3 regions of the Streptosporangium sp. G12 genome follow, and region 2 is predicted to be linked to each of the others. Evidence: riboswitches for the same ligand, from Rfam matches in the RefSeq annotation. Region 2 holds a riboswitch; each other region holds the start of a gene.
The links. A riboswitch is a leader RNA that binds a small molecule or an ion and turns the genes downstream of it on or off. The one in region 2 is predicted to bind cobalamin.
Positions count from the first base shown of each region.

Region 1: it holds a riboswitch for cobalamin, as region 2 does, so the genes downstream of both, ACVCAG_RS24070 (CbtB domain-containing protein) here and ACVCAG_RS06600 (ribonucleoside-diphosphate reductase subunit alpha) in region 2, are expected to answer to the same signal.
Region 3: it holds a riboswitch for cobalamin, as region 2 does, so the genes downstream of both, cobN (cobaltochelatase subunit CobN) here and ACVCAG_RS06600 (ribonucleoside-diphosphate reductase subunit alpha) in region 2, are expected to answer to the same signal.

Region 1 covers NZ_JBRIQO010000016.1:30,684-33,919, reverse strand. The annotation lists gene ACVCAG_RS24080 (acyltransferase family protein) at 1-87, shown strand, start outside; gene dop (depupylase/deamidase Dop) at 175-1,692, shown strand; adenosylcobalamin (AdoCbl) riboswitch at 1,817-1,950, shown strand; gene ACVCAG_RS24070 (CbtB domain-containing protein) at 1,968-2,162, shown strand; gene ACVCAG_RS24065 (CbtA family protein) at 2,170-2,907, shown strand; gene ACVCAG_RS24060 (histidine phosphatase family protein) at 2,904-3,236, shown strand, end outside.
Region 2 covers NZ_JBRIQO010000003.1:328,899-332,134, forward strand. The annotation lists gene ACVCAG_RS06595 (tripartite tricarboxylate transporter substrate-binding protein) at 71-1,090, shown strand; cobalamin riboswitch at 1,095-1,295, shown strand; gene ACVCAG_RS06600 (ribonucleoside-diphosphate reductase subunit alpha) at 1,412-3,236, shown strand, end outside.
Region 3 covers NZ_JBRIQO010000006.1:147,501-150,736, reverse strand. The annotation lists gene cobN (cobaltochelatase subunit CobN) at 1-1,888, opposite strand, end outside; cobalamin riboswitch at 2,079-2,251, opposite strand; gene ACVCAG_RS11465 (precorrin-3B synthase) at 2,298-3,236, shown strand, end outside.

The DNA of each region.
Region 1 (3,236 bases), on a different contig from region 2:
AGAAGGGCCGCATCCCCGTCCCCGTCACAGCTCCCCGCGCTCTCCTCGATCCCCCTCGCAACGGGCGAAAAGGCTTCGGTGCCATAACTGTCCGACCACCGGGCATAGTGAAGGGTCTAGGGTCGGGAATAGATACCACGGAGAGAATCAGTCCCTGACGAACAGAGGGTGCGCATGACGGTACGGCGGGTGATGGGCATCGAGACCGAGTACGGCATCTCCGTGCCCGGACAGCCGGGGGCCAACGCGATGGTGACCTCCTCTCAGGTCGTGAACGCCTATCTGGCGGCCTCGGCCGCGAGGGCTCGGCGCGCGCGATGGGACTTCGAGGAGGAGAACCCGCTGCGGGACGCACGGGGGTTCGACCTCGCGCGGGAGGTGGCCGACCAGAGCCAGCTGACCGACGAGGACCTCGGCCTGGCGAACGTGATCCTCACCAACGGGGCCCGGCTGTACGTCGACCACGCCCACCCCGAATACTCCACGCCCGAGTGCACCAATCCCAGGGCGGCGGTGATCTGGGACAAGGCGGGCGAGCGGGTGATGCACGACGCGGCGGTCCGCGCCTCGGCGATGCCGGCCAACGCCCCGATCCAGCTCTACAAGAACAACACCGACAACAAGGGCGCCTCCTACGGCTGCCATGAGAACTACCTCATGCGCCGGGCCACCTCGTTCGCCGACATCGTCAGGCACCTGACGCCGTTCTTCGTCTCCCGGCAGGTCGTCACCGGCGCGGGCAAGGTCGGCATCGGCCAGGACTCCCGGGGCGAGGGCTTCCAGATCAGCCAGCGGGCCGACTTCTTCGAGGTCGAGGTGGGCCTGGAGACGACGCTCAAGAGGCCGATCATCAACACCCGGGACGAGCCCCACGCCGACCCGGAGAAATACCGCCGCCTGCACGTCATCATCGGCGACGCCAACATGTCGGAGATCTCGACCTACCTGAAGCTGGGGTCGACCGCGCTCGTCCTGGCCATGATCGAGGACAACTACTTCACCCGCGACCTGGCCGTGGACAACCCCGTCCAGGCCCTGCGCGCGGTCTCGCACGACCCCACGCTCAAGTACGAGATCTCCATGCGCGACGGCCGCAAGCTGACCGCGGTGCAGTTGCAGATGGAATACCTGGAGCTCGCCCGCAAGTACGCCGAGGAGCGCAGCGCCAACGGCCTGGACGAGCCCACCAAGGACATCCTGGAGCGCTGGGAGTCGGTCCTCACCCGCCTGGCCGAGGACCCGATGCAGCTGTCCAGGGAGCTCGACTGGGTGGCCAAGCTGGAGCTCCTGGAGGGCTACCGCACCCGTGACGGCCTTCCCTGGTCGCACCCGCGCCTACAGCTCGTCGACCTCCAGTACTCCGACATCCGCCCCGACCGGGGGCTCTACAACCGGCTGGTCGCCCGGGGCCGCATGCAGCGCCTGGTCACCGAGGAAGAGGTCCAGCGGGCCATCGAGGTGCCGCCCAACGACACCCGGGCCTACTTCCGCGGCCGCTGCCTGAGCCAGTACAGCGAGTCGGTGGCCGCGGCCTCCTGGGACTCGGTCATCTTCGACATCCCCGGCCGTGAGTCGCTGCAGCGCGTCCCCACCCTTGAGCCGCTGCGCGGCACCAAGGCCCACGTGGGCGAGCTGTTCGACCGCTGCCGTACCGCCGCGGAGCTGGTGACGGCGCTGACCGGCGAGCAGTGACTCCCGCGAGGGGGGAGGTGGCCAGGCCTGGCCACCTCCCCCCTCGTCATGCCCGGACCCCGTGACGGCCCGAGCCCGTCAAACCGGACACCCGGATTGACGGGGGACGGAGAACCGGGATACGTTCCGGGTGTTTTGTGGCGGTGCGAGGGAAATCCGGTGAAACTCCGGTGCGGTCGCGCCACTGTAACCGGCTCTCAGAAGCCGGAAGCCAGGTCACACTCGGCCGCCACCGACCTACGAAAAGGGACGCGTCAATCCCGGAGGAGGTGGCCGTGAGCCAGATCTCGGCACCGCACACCCAGCCCATCCCATGGCCCTCGCTCACCCGCTGGCTGCTCGCCGTACCGGTGCTGCTGCTCCTCGCCTACCTGGTCACCTTCGACCAGGGAGCGATCTCACAGGCGGGGAACTACCTGCACGAACTCATGCACGACGGGCGTCACCTGCTCGGCGTGCCGTGCCACTGAGCCACAGGTGATCACCAAACTCATCGTCCGGGGCCTCGTCGTCGGACTGCTCGCAGGGCTGCTCGCGGCCGTCTTCGCCTACACCGTCGGCGAACCGCGCATCGACCAGGCCATCGCGCTGGAGGAGGCGGCCGCGGCCGCCTCCCCGGCCGGATCACACGACGACACCGGGGCAGCGGCCCACTCCCACGACGAGGAGGCCCTGGTCAGCAGGGGCGGGCAGCGCTTCGGGCTCTTCCTCGCCCTCGGCCTGTACGGCCTGGCGGTCGGGGGCCTGTTCTCCCTCGTCTACGCGGCCGTACGCGGCCGGGCGGGACCCCGATCGGAGCCGGTGCTCGCGGTCACCCTCGCAGCCGCGGCGTTCATCGCCATCGTCCTCATCCCGTTCATGAAATATCCCGCCAACCCGCCGGCCGTCGGTGACCCGGAGACCATCGGCCGGCGCACCGTGCTCTACCTGGTCGCGGTGGTCATCGGGATCCTCGCGGTCGCCGCCGGCACCGCCGCCCACCGCTACGCCTCGCGGAGCGAACCGTGGGTGCGCTGGCTGTCGGCGGGTGCCACCTTCCTGGTCCCCGTCGTCGCGGCCTGGATCCTCATGCCGAAGATCTCGGAGGTGCCCCGGGGCTTCCCCGCCGACCTCCTGTGGGACTTCCGGGTCGCCTCCATGGGGACCCAGGTGGTCTTCTGGGCCGGCGTCGGCGCGCTGTTCGCCTTCGCCGCCCGCAGGCGCGGCCCGGTGTGACGACCCCCTCGGGGGTCACCCGCCTGCTCCTGGTCTGCCACGCCTCCACCTCGGCGACGGTACGGGCCGCGTTCCCGGGTGACGAACCACTCGACGAACGCGGCCTGCGCCGGGCCGAGGGGATGGCGCGGGACCTCGGCCCGGGTCCCGCGGCCTGCCCCGCCGAACTGCGCTGCGTCCAGACGGCGGCGGCGCTCGGCCTGCGGGCCGAGCACGACCCGCTGCTGGCCGACTGCGACTACGGCCGCTGGAGCGGGATGACGCTCGGCGAGGTCGAGGCCGCGGAACCCGAGGCGCTCGCCTCCTGGCTCGGCGACCCCGGCGCGGCG
Region 2 (3,236 bases):
CCCACTTCATCACAGAAAGTGAGGGGAAAGTAACCTATGGTATAGGGGGTTCTTGGGGGAAGGGGCGCTTATGCGCCGTAGGGGGTTTTTCGCACTGGCGGCGGGGGCCGTGGTCGCCGCGGGGTGCGGTGCGGACGGCGGCGCCGATCCGGCGGTGAAGCGCCTGTTCCTTCTCGAGCCGACCGCCGACGGCCACGGCTGGGACAGGATCGCGGGCAGGCTGGCGACCGTCCTGGTCCAGTCGGGACTGGCGCGCACCGCCATGGCCGTCGAGCGGGCGGGAGCCCTGGGCTCCGCCCCGCGCGACGCGTTCGGCGCCTTCCGCGGACCCTTCGCGCGCGAGGGCAGGCTGCTCGTCACCGCGATGCCGATGGTGGCCGCCGCGGAGATCGCCAACACCACGGCCGTGGTGAACGCCGCCACTCCCATCGCCCGCCTGGTCGGCGACTGGGCGGTCCTGGTGGTCTCCTCCGGCTCCCGCCTGCGCACCTTCGAGGACTTCGTCGCGCGGCTGCGGCACGACCCGGCGGGGCTGACGGTCGGCGGACGGTCGGAGGGCGGCTCCGACCACGTGCTCTACGGCATGATCGGCAAGTGCCTGGGGGTGGACATCCGGCTGCTGGAGTACGCCGGATACCTCGCCCCCGAGGACGCCGCCGAGGCGCTCCACGTCGGCCGGGTGGCGGCCCTGCTGGGATCGGCGCGCGCCCTGCGGCCCGAGATCGCCGCGGGCCGCCTGCGGCCCCTGGTGGTCTCCTCCGGCGGCCGGATCGACGGGATCGACGCGCCGACGCTCATGGAGGTCGACGTCCGCCTGGAGTACAGCGACTGGTGCGGCCTGCTGGGTCCCAAGGGCATGAGCCCGGGGGACCGGGACGCCGCGATCGCCCTGTGTGACAGGATCGACGCCGCGCCGCGCTGGCGTGCCCTGTGCGCGTCCCACGGCTGGAGCCGGGTCTACCTCAGCGGCGACGAGTTCCGCCAGTGGCTCTCCACCGAGACGGGCCGCACTCGCGGCGTGCTTCACGAGCTCGGACTGTTGAAGTCCTCCGACACAACCTGTTGGGGTAGTTGCGTCCGGCGCCCCTAGATGTAGGATCCTGCTCGTTGCTGGTTCGCCCCGCGAGGGGCGAGGCAAGAGGGAACCCGGTGAGATTCCGGGACTGCCCCGCAGCGGTGAACGGGAACGAAAGCCGTTATCGAGCACTGGGTGAACCATGCCTGGGAAGCGACGGCCGGTAGGTGTGTGCGGTGCGCCCGTGAGTCCGAAGACCTGCCGGTGACGTGAACGTCCAGGGCCTCGTGGGAGGGTCCGCGGAACGAGGCGATCCGGCGTGCCCGGGATCGCTCGCGGACGCGTGCCCATCCGGCGGAGCCGTACGGGGAAGTCCGATCGAGCGAGGGGCACTACGTGACACAGGCATTGGCGGAGACCGCGGCGGGGACCGCGTCGGACGACCGCAGGCTGGCCATCGACGAGGCGGCCGCCCGGGTGATCACCGATCCCGAGAACTCCAGGGTCGCCGCCGCGATGCTGGCCGAGCTGATCGCCGACGAGGCCGCCGAGCACGGCGTCCGCGACTTCTCCGAGTCCATCGCCGCGACCCACGAGGCGGGGTTGATCCAGGACGGGCTCGCGGAGTTCGTGGCCGCCCACGCCGGGGTCCTGGACGCGCTGGCCGATCCGGAGGCCGACGCCAGGTTCGAGTACTTCGGGCTGCGTACCGTCTACGACCGCTACCTGCTGCGCCACCCGAGGACCCGCAAGGTCCTGGAGCGCCCGCAGCACTTCTTCCTCCGGGTGGCCTGCGGCCTGTCCGAGACCGTCGAGGAGGCCGCCGAGCTGTACGCGCTCATGGCCACCCTGTCCTACCTGCCCAGCTCGCCCACGCTGTTCAACTCCGGCTCCCGCAGGCCCCAGCTCTCCTCGTGCTTCCTGCTCGACTCGCCCCGCGACGAGCTGGAGTCCATCTACGAGCGCTACGGGCAGGTCGCGCGGCTGTCGAAGTACGCGGGGGGCATCGGGATCGCCTGGACCAGGGTCCGCTCGCGGGGCTCGCTGATCCGCGGCACCAACGGTCACTCCAACGGCATCGTGCCCTGGCTGCGCACGCTCGACTCCAGCGTGGCCGCGGTCAACCAGGGCGGCCGGCGCAAGGGCGCGGCCTGCGTCTACTTGGAGCCCTGGCACGCCGACGTCGAGGAGTTCCTGGAACTGCGCGACAACACCGGCGAGGAGGCCCGCCGCACGCACAACCTGAACCTGGCCAACTGGATCCCCGACGAGTTCATGCGCCGGGTCGAGGCCGACGGCGTCTGGTCGCTGTTCGATCCCAAGGAGGTCCCGCACCTCACCGACCTGTACGGCGCCGCGTTCGACGACGCCTACCGGGCCGCCGAGGCCGAGGGCCGCTTCACCCGGCAGATCCCCGCCCGCACCCTGTACGGGCGGATGATGCGCACGCTCGCCCAGACCGGCAACGGCTGGATGACCTTCAAGGACGCCGCCAACCGGACCTCCAACCAGACGGCCAGGCCCCAGAACGTCATCCACCTGTCGAACCTCTGCACCGAGATCCTCGAGGTCACCGGCGACGCGGAGACCGCCGTCTGCAACCTCGGCTCGATCAACCTCGCCGCCCACCTGTCGGCGGACGCCGGGGAGGCCGTCGACTGGGCGCGGCTGCGCGCGACCGTCCGTACCGCCGTGCGGTTCCTCGACCGCACCATCGACCTGGGCTTCTACCCGACCCCCGAGGCGGAGGCGGCCAACCGGAAGTGGCGCCCGATCGGGCTCGGCGTGATGGGCCTGGCCGACGTGCTGTTCACGCTGCGGCTGCCGTTCGACTCGCCGCGCGCCCTGGAGCTGTCCACCAGGATCTCCGAGGAGATCGCGCTCGCCGCCTACCGGACCTCCTCCGACCTGGCCGTGGAGCGGGGCCGTCACCCGTCGTACGAGGAGACCAGGGCCGCCGCCGGGGTGCTCCACCCCGACCACTACGAGGCGGCGGGGTCCGCGGAGTGGGCCGAGCTCAGGGAGCGGATCGCCGGGACCGGCCTGCGCAACTCGCTGATGATCGCGATCGCGCCGACGGCCACGATCGCCTCCATCGCGGGCTGCTACGAGTGCATCGAGCCGCAGGTCTCCAACGTCTTCAAGCGCGAGACCCTCTCGGGGGAGTTCCTCCAGGTCAACCGCTATCTCGTCCGCGACCTCCAGGCCCGCGGCCTGTGGA
Region 3 (3,236 bases), on a different contig from region 2:
CGGCGACGCCGAGGTCGTGGTCGAGCCTGGCGGCCTGGATCAGCGTCCAGATCTGGGCGCGGATCGCGGGCAGCTTGGCCGGGTCCATCGCCGCGATGGAGGCGTGCTCGTCGAGGAGCTGCTCCAGCCTGGCCATGTCCCCGTAGCTGTCGGCGCGGGCCATCGGCGGGACGAGGTGGTCGACCAGGGTGGCGTGCGCGCGGCGCTTGGCCTGGGTGCCCTCGCCGGGGTCGTTGACGAGGAACGGGTAGATGAGCGGCAGGTCGCCGAGCGCGGCGTCCGGGCCGCAGGAGGCCGACAGGCCCGCCGACTTGCCGGGCAGCCACTCCAGGTTGCCGTGCTTGCCCACGTGGACCACGGCGTGCGCGCCGAAGCCGTCGGCCAGCCAGCGGTAGGCGGCCAGGTAGTGGTGGCTGGGCGGCAGGTCGGGGTCGTGGTAGATCGCGATGGGGTTCTCGCCGAAGCCGCGCGGCGGCTGCACCATGACCACCACGTTGCCGGAGCGCAGCGCGGCCAGCACGATCTCGCCCTCCGGGTCGCGCGACCTGTCCACGAACAGCTCGCCGGGCGCCGGGCCCCAGTGTTCCTCCATCCGGGCGCGCAGGTCCGCCGGGAGGGTGGCGTACCACTCGGCGTACCGGCTCGCCGCGATGCGCACCGGGTTTCCGGCGAGCTGCTCCTCGGTGAGCCAGTCCTGGTCCTGCCCGCCCGCGGCGATCAGCGCGTGGATGAGCGCGTCGCCGTCCTGCCCGGTCACCCCGGGCAGCTCGTCCTCGGCGCCGATGTCGTAACCGCGCCGCGCGAGCGCGGCCAGCAGCCGCACCAGGCTGGCCGGGGTGTCCAGGCCGACGGCGTTGCCGATGCGGGCGTGCTTGGTGGGGTAGGCCGACAGCATCAGCACCAGCCGCCGCTCGGCGGGCGGGATGTGCCGCAGCGCGGCGTGGCGCACCGCGATGCCCGCCACCCGCGAGGCCCGCTCGGGGTCGGCCACGTAGACGGTGAGCCCGTCCTCGTCGATCTCCTTGAAGGAGAACGGCACCGTGATGATCCGCCCGTCGAACTCGGGGATCGCGACCTGGGTGGCGGCGTCCAGCGGGGACAGGCCGTCGTCGTTCTCCTCCCAGGAGGCCCGGCTGCTCGTCAGGCACAGGCCCTGCAGGATCGGCACGTCCAGCTCGGCGAGCGCGCCGACGTCCCAGGCCTCGTCGTCCCCGCCCGCCGACGCGGTCGCCGGGCGGGTCCCGCCCGCGGCGAGCACGGTCACCACCAGGGCGTCCACCGCGCGCAGGACCTCCACCAGGCCGGGCTCGGCGGTGCGCAGGGAGGCGCAGTACACCGGCAGCGCCCGCGCGCCCGCGTCCTCGATCGCCGAGCAGAGCGCCTCGACGAAGGCCGTGTTGCCGGCCACGTGGTGGGCCCGGTAGTAGAGCACTCCGACGACGGGACCGTCCTGGTCGCGCGCCTCGCGCTCCAGCGTCCCCCAGGTGGGGGTGGGCTCGGGCGCGGCGAACCCGTGGCCGGTGAGCAGCAGCGTGTCGGACAGGAAACGGTGCAGCTCGGTCAGGTTGGCCGGGCCGCCGTGGGCGAGGTAGGCGTGCGCCTCGGCGCAGACCCCACCGGGCACCGTGGACAGCTCCATCAGCTCGGCGTCGGGCGCCTGCTCGCCACCGAGCACGACGACGGGCCGGGGGCCGGCGAGCAGGGCGTCCAGCCCCTCCTCCCAGGCGCGGCGCCCGCCCAGCAGGCGTACCACGACCAGGTCGGCGCCCTCCAGCAACGGCGGGAGGTCTGCGGCGGCGAGCCGGGCGGGGTTGCCGAGCCGGTAGCCGGCGCCGCTCGCGCGAGCGCTCAGCAGGTCGGTGTCGGAGGTCGAGAGCAGGAGGATCACGCGCCACACTCCGGGAGAGGAAGGGCGGTACGGCCCAGGGGCGCCACGGCGTGGCGGGGGAACGGCGCCACGATGTGGCGGGGGAACCGTGAGAAGCGCGCGGTGTGGCGGGGGAACGGCGATGCCACGGTGTCGCGGGGGAACGGCGAAGAGCGCACGGAGCTTCCTCCCTCGGGGTCCTCGCCCCGGGTCGTCGTCGGCCGCGACGGCTGGAGTCTCCTGGCTCCCGGATCGGTGCTCACCCCGGCCTTCCCGCCCGTCGTCGGACAGTGGCCCGGGTGGGGTTCGCTCCCCGGTTACAGTGGCGGGACCGCGCCGGATTCACACCGGCTTCCTCCCTTTGCCGTCGCCACCGATGACACTACGGCAGTCCGGTTCGTTGCAAGAAACTGGCGTTAGCATCCTTCGAGTGTCCATTGCCGACTTTTCCGGACGATCGCGACTCGACGCATGTCCCGGTGCGCTTCAGGTCCATGCCGCCGCGGACGGCGGCCTGGCCCGCGTCCGCGTGCCCGGAGGCCGTCTCACCCCCTTCCAGCTGCGCGAACTCGCCGAGGCCGCCGCGGCGTACGGCGGCGGCGTCATCGAGCTGACCTCCCGCGCGAACGTCCAGGTGCGCGGCCTCGGCCCGGAGGATCCGGACAGCGGTACGGGGGACGGGTTCGCCACGCGGATGGCGAGGGCGGGCCTGCTGCCCTCGGCGACGCACGAGCGGATCCGCAACATCCTCGCCTCCCCGCTGACCGGACTGGACGGACCCACCGAGCCGAGCGGGCCGGCCGGGCCGAGCGGGCCGAACAGATCGAGCGGTGCGGACACTCCAGACAGCACGGGTATCTCGGATCGTCCGCACTATCCGCGCGGCGGCGGCATCGCCGACGTCACACCGCTGATCGGCGAGCTGGACCGGCGGTTGTGCGCCCGCCCCGCCCTCGCCGCCCTGCCGGGGCGGTTCATGTTCGCCCTCGACGACGGCCGGGGGGACGTGGCCGGTCTGGGCGCGGACGCCGGGATCCTGCTCACGGGGCCGGACGAGGCCGCGCTGATCCTCGCCGGGACCGACACCGGCCTGCGCGTCCCGCCGGCCGGAGCCGTGACCGCCCTGCTCGCCGCCGCCGAGGCGTTCCTCGACGAGCTGGCCACCCGGGACGTCACCGCCTGGCGGATCGCCGAACTCCCCGGCGGTCCCTCCCTGATCGCCGCCCGCGTGCGAACCGCCCTCGGGGTTCCCGGCACGACACCCTTCGACCCGGTGAGACCGCGGGTCGTGACCCTCGGGCCGGTCGGGGTCCTCGGGAGCACGGACGGGACGAGGAGCGGAACCGGCGCCGGAGGAGGGACGGATCCC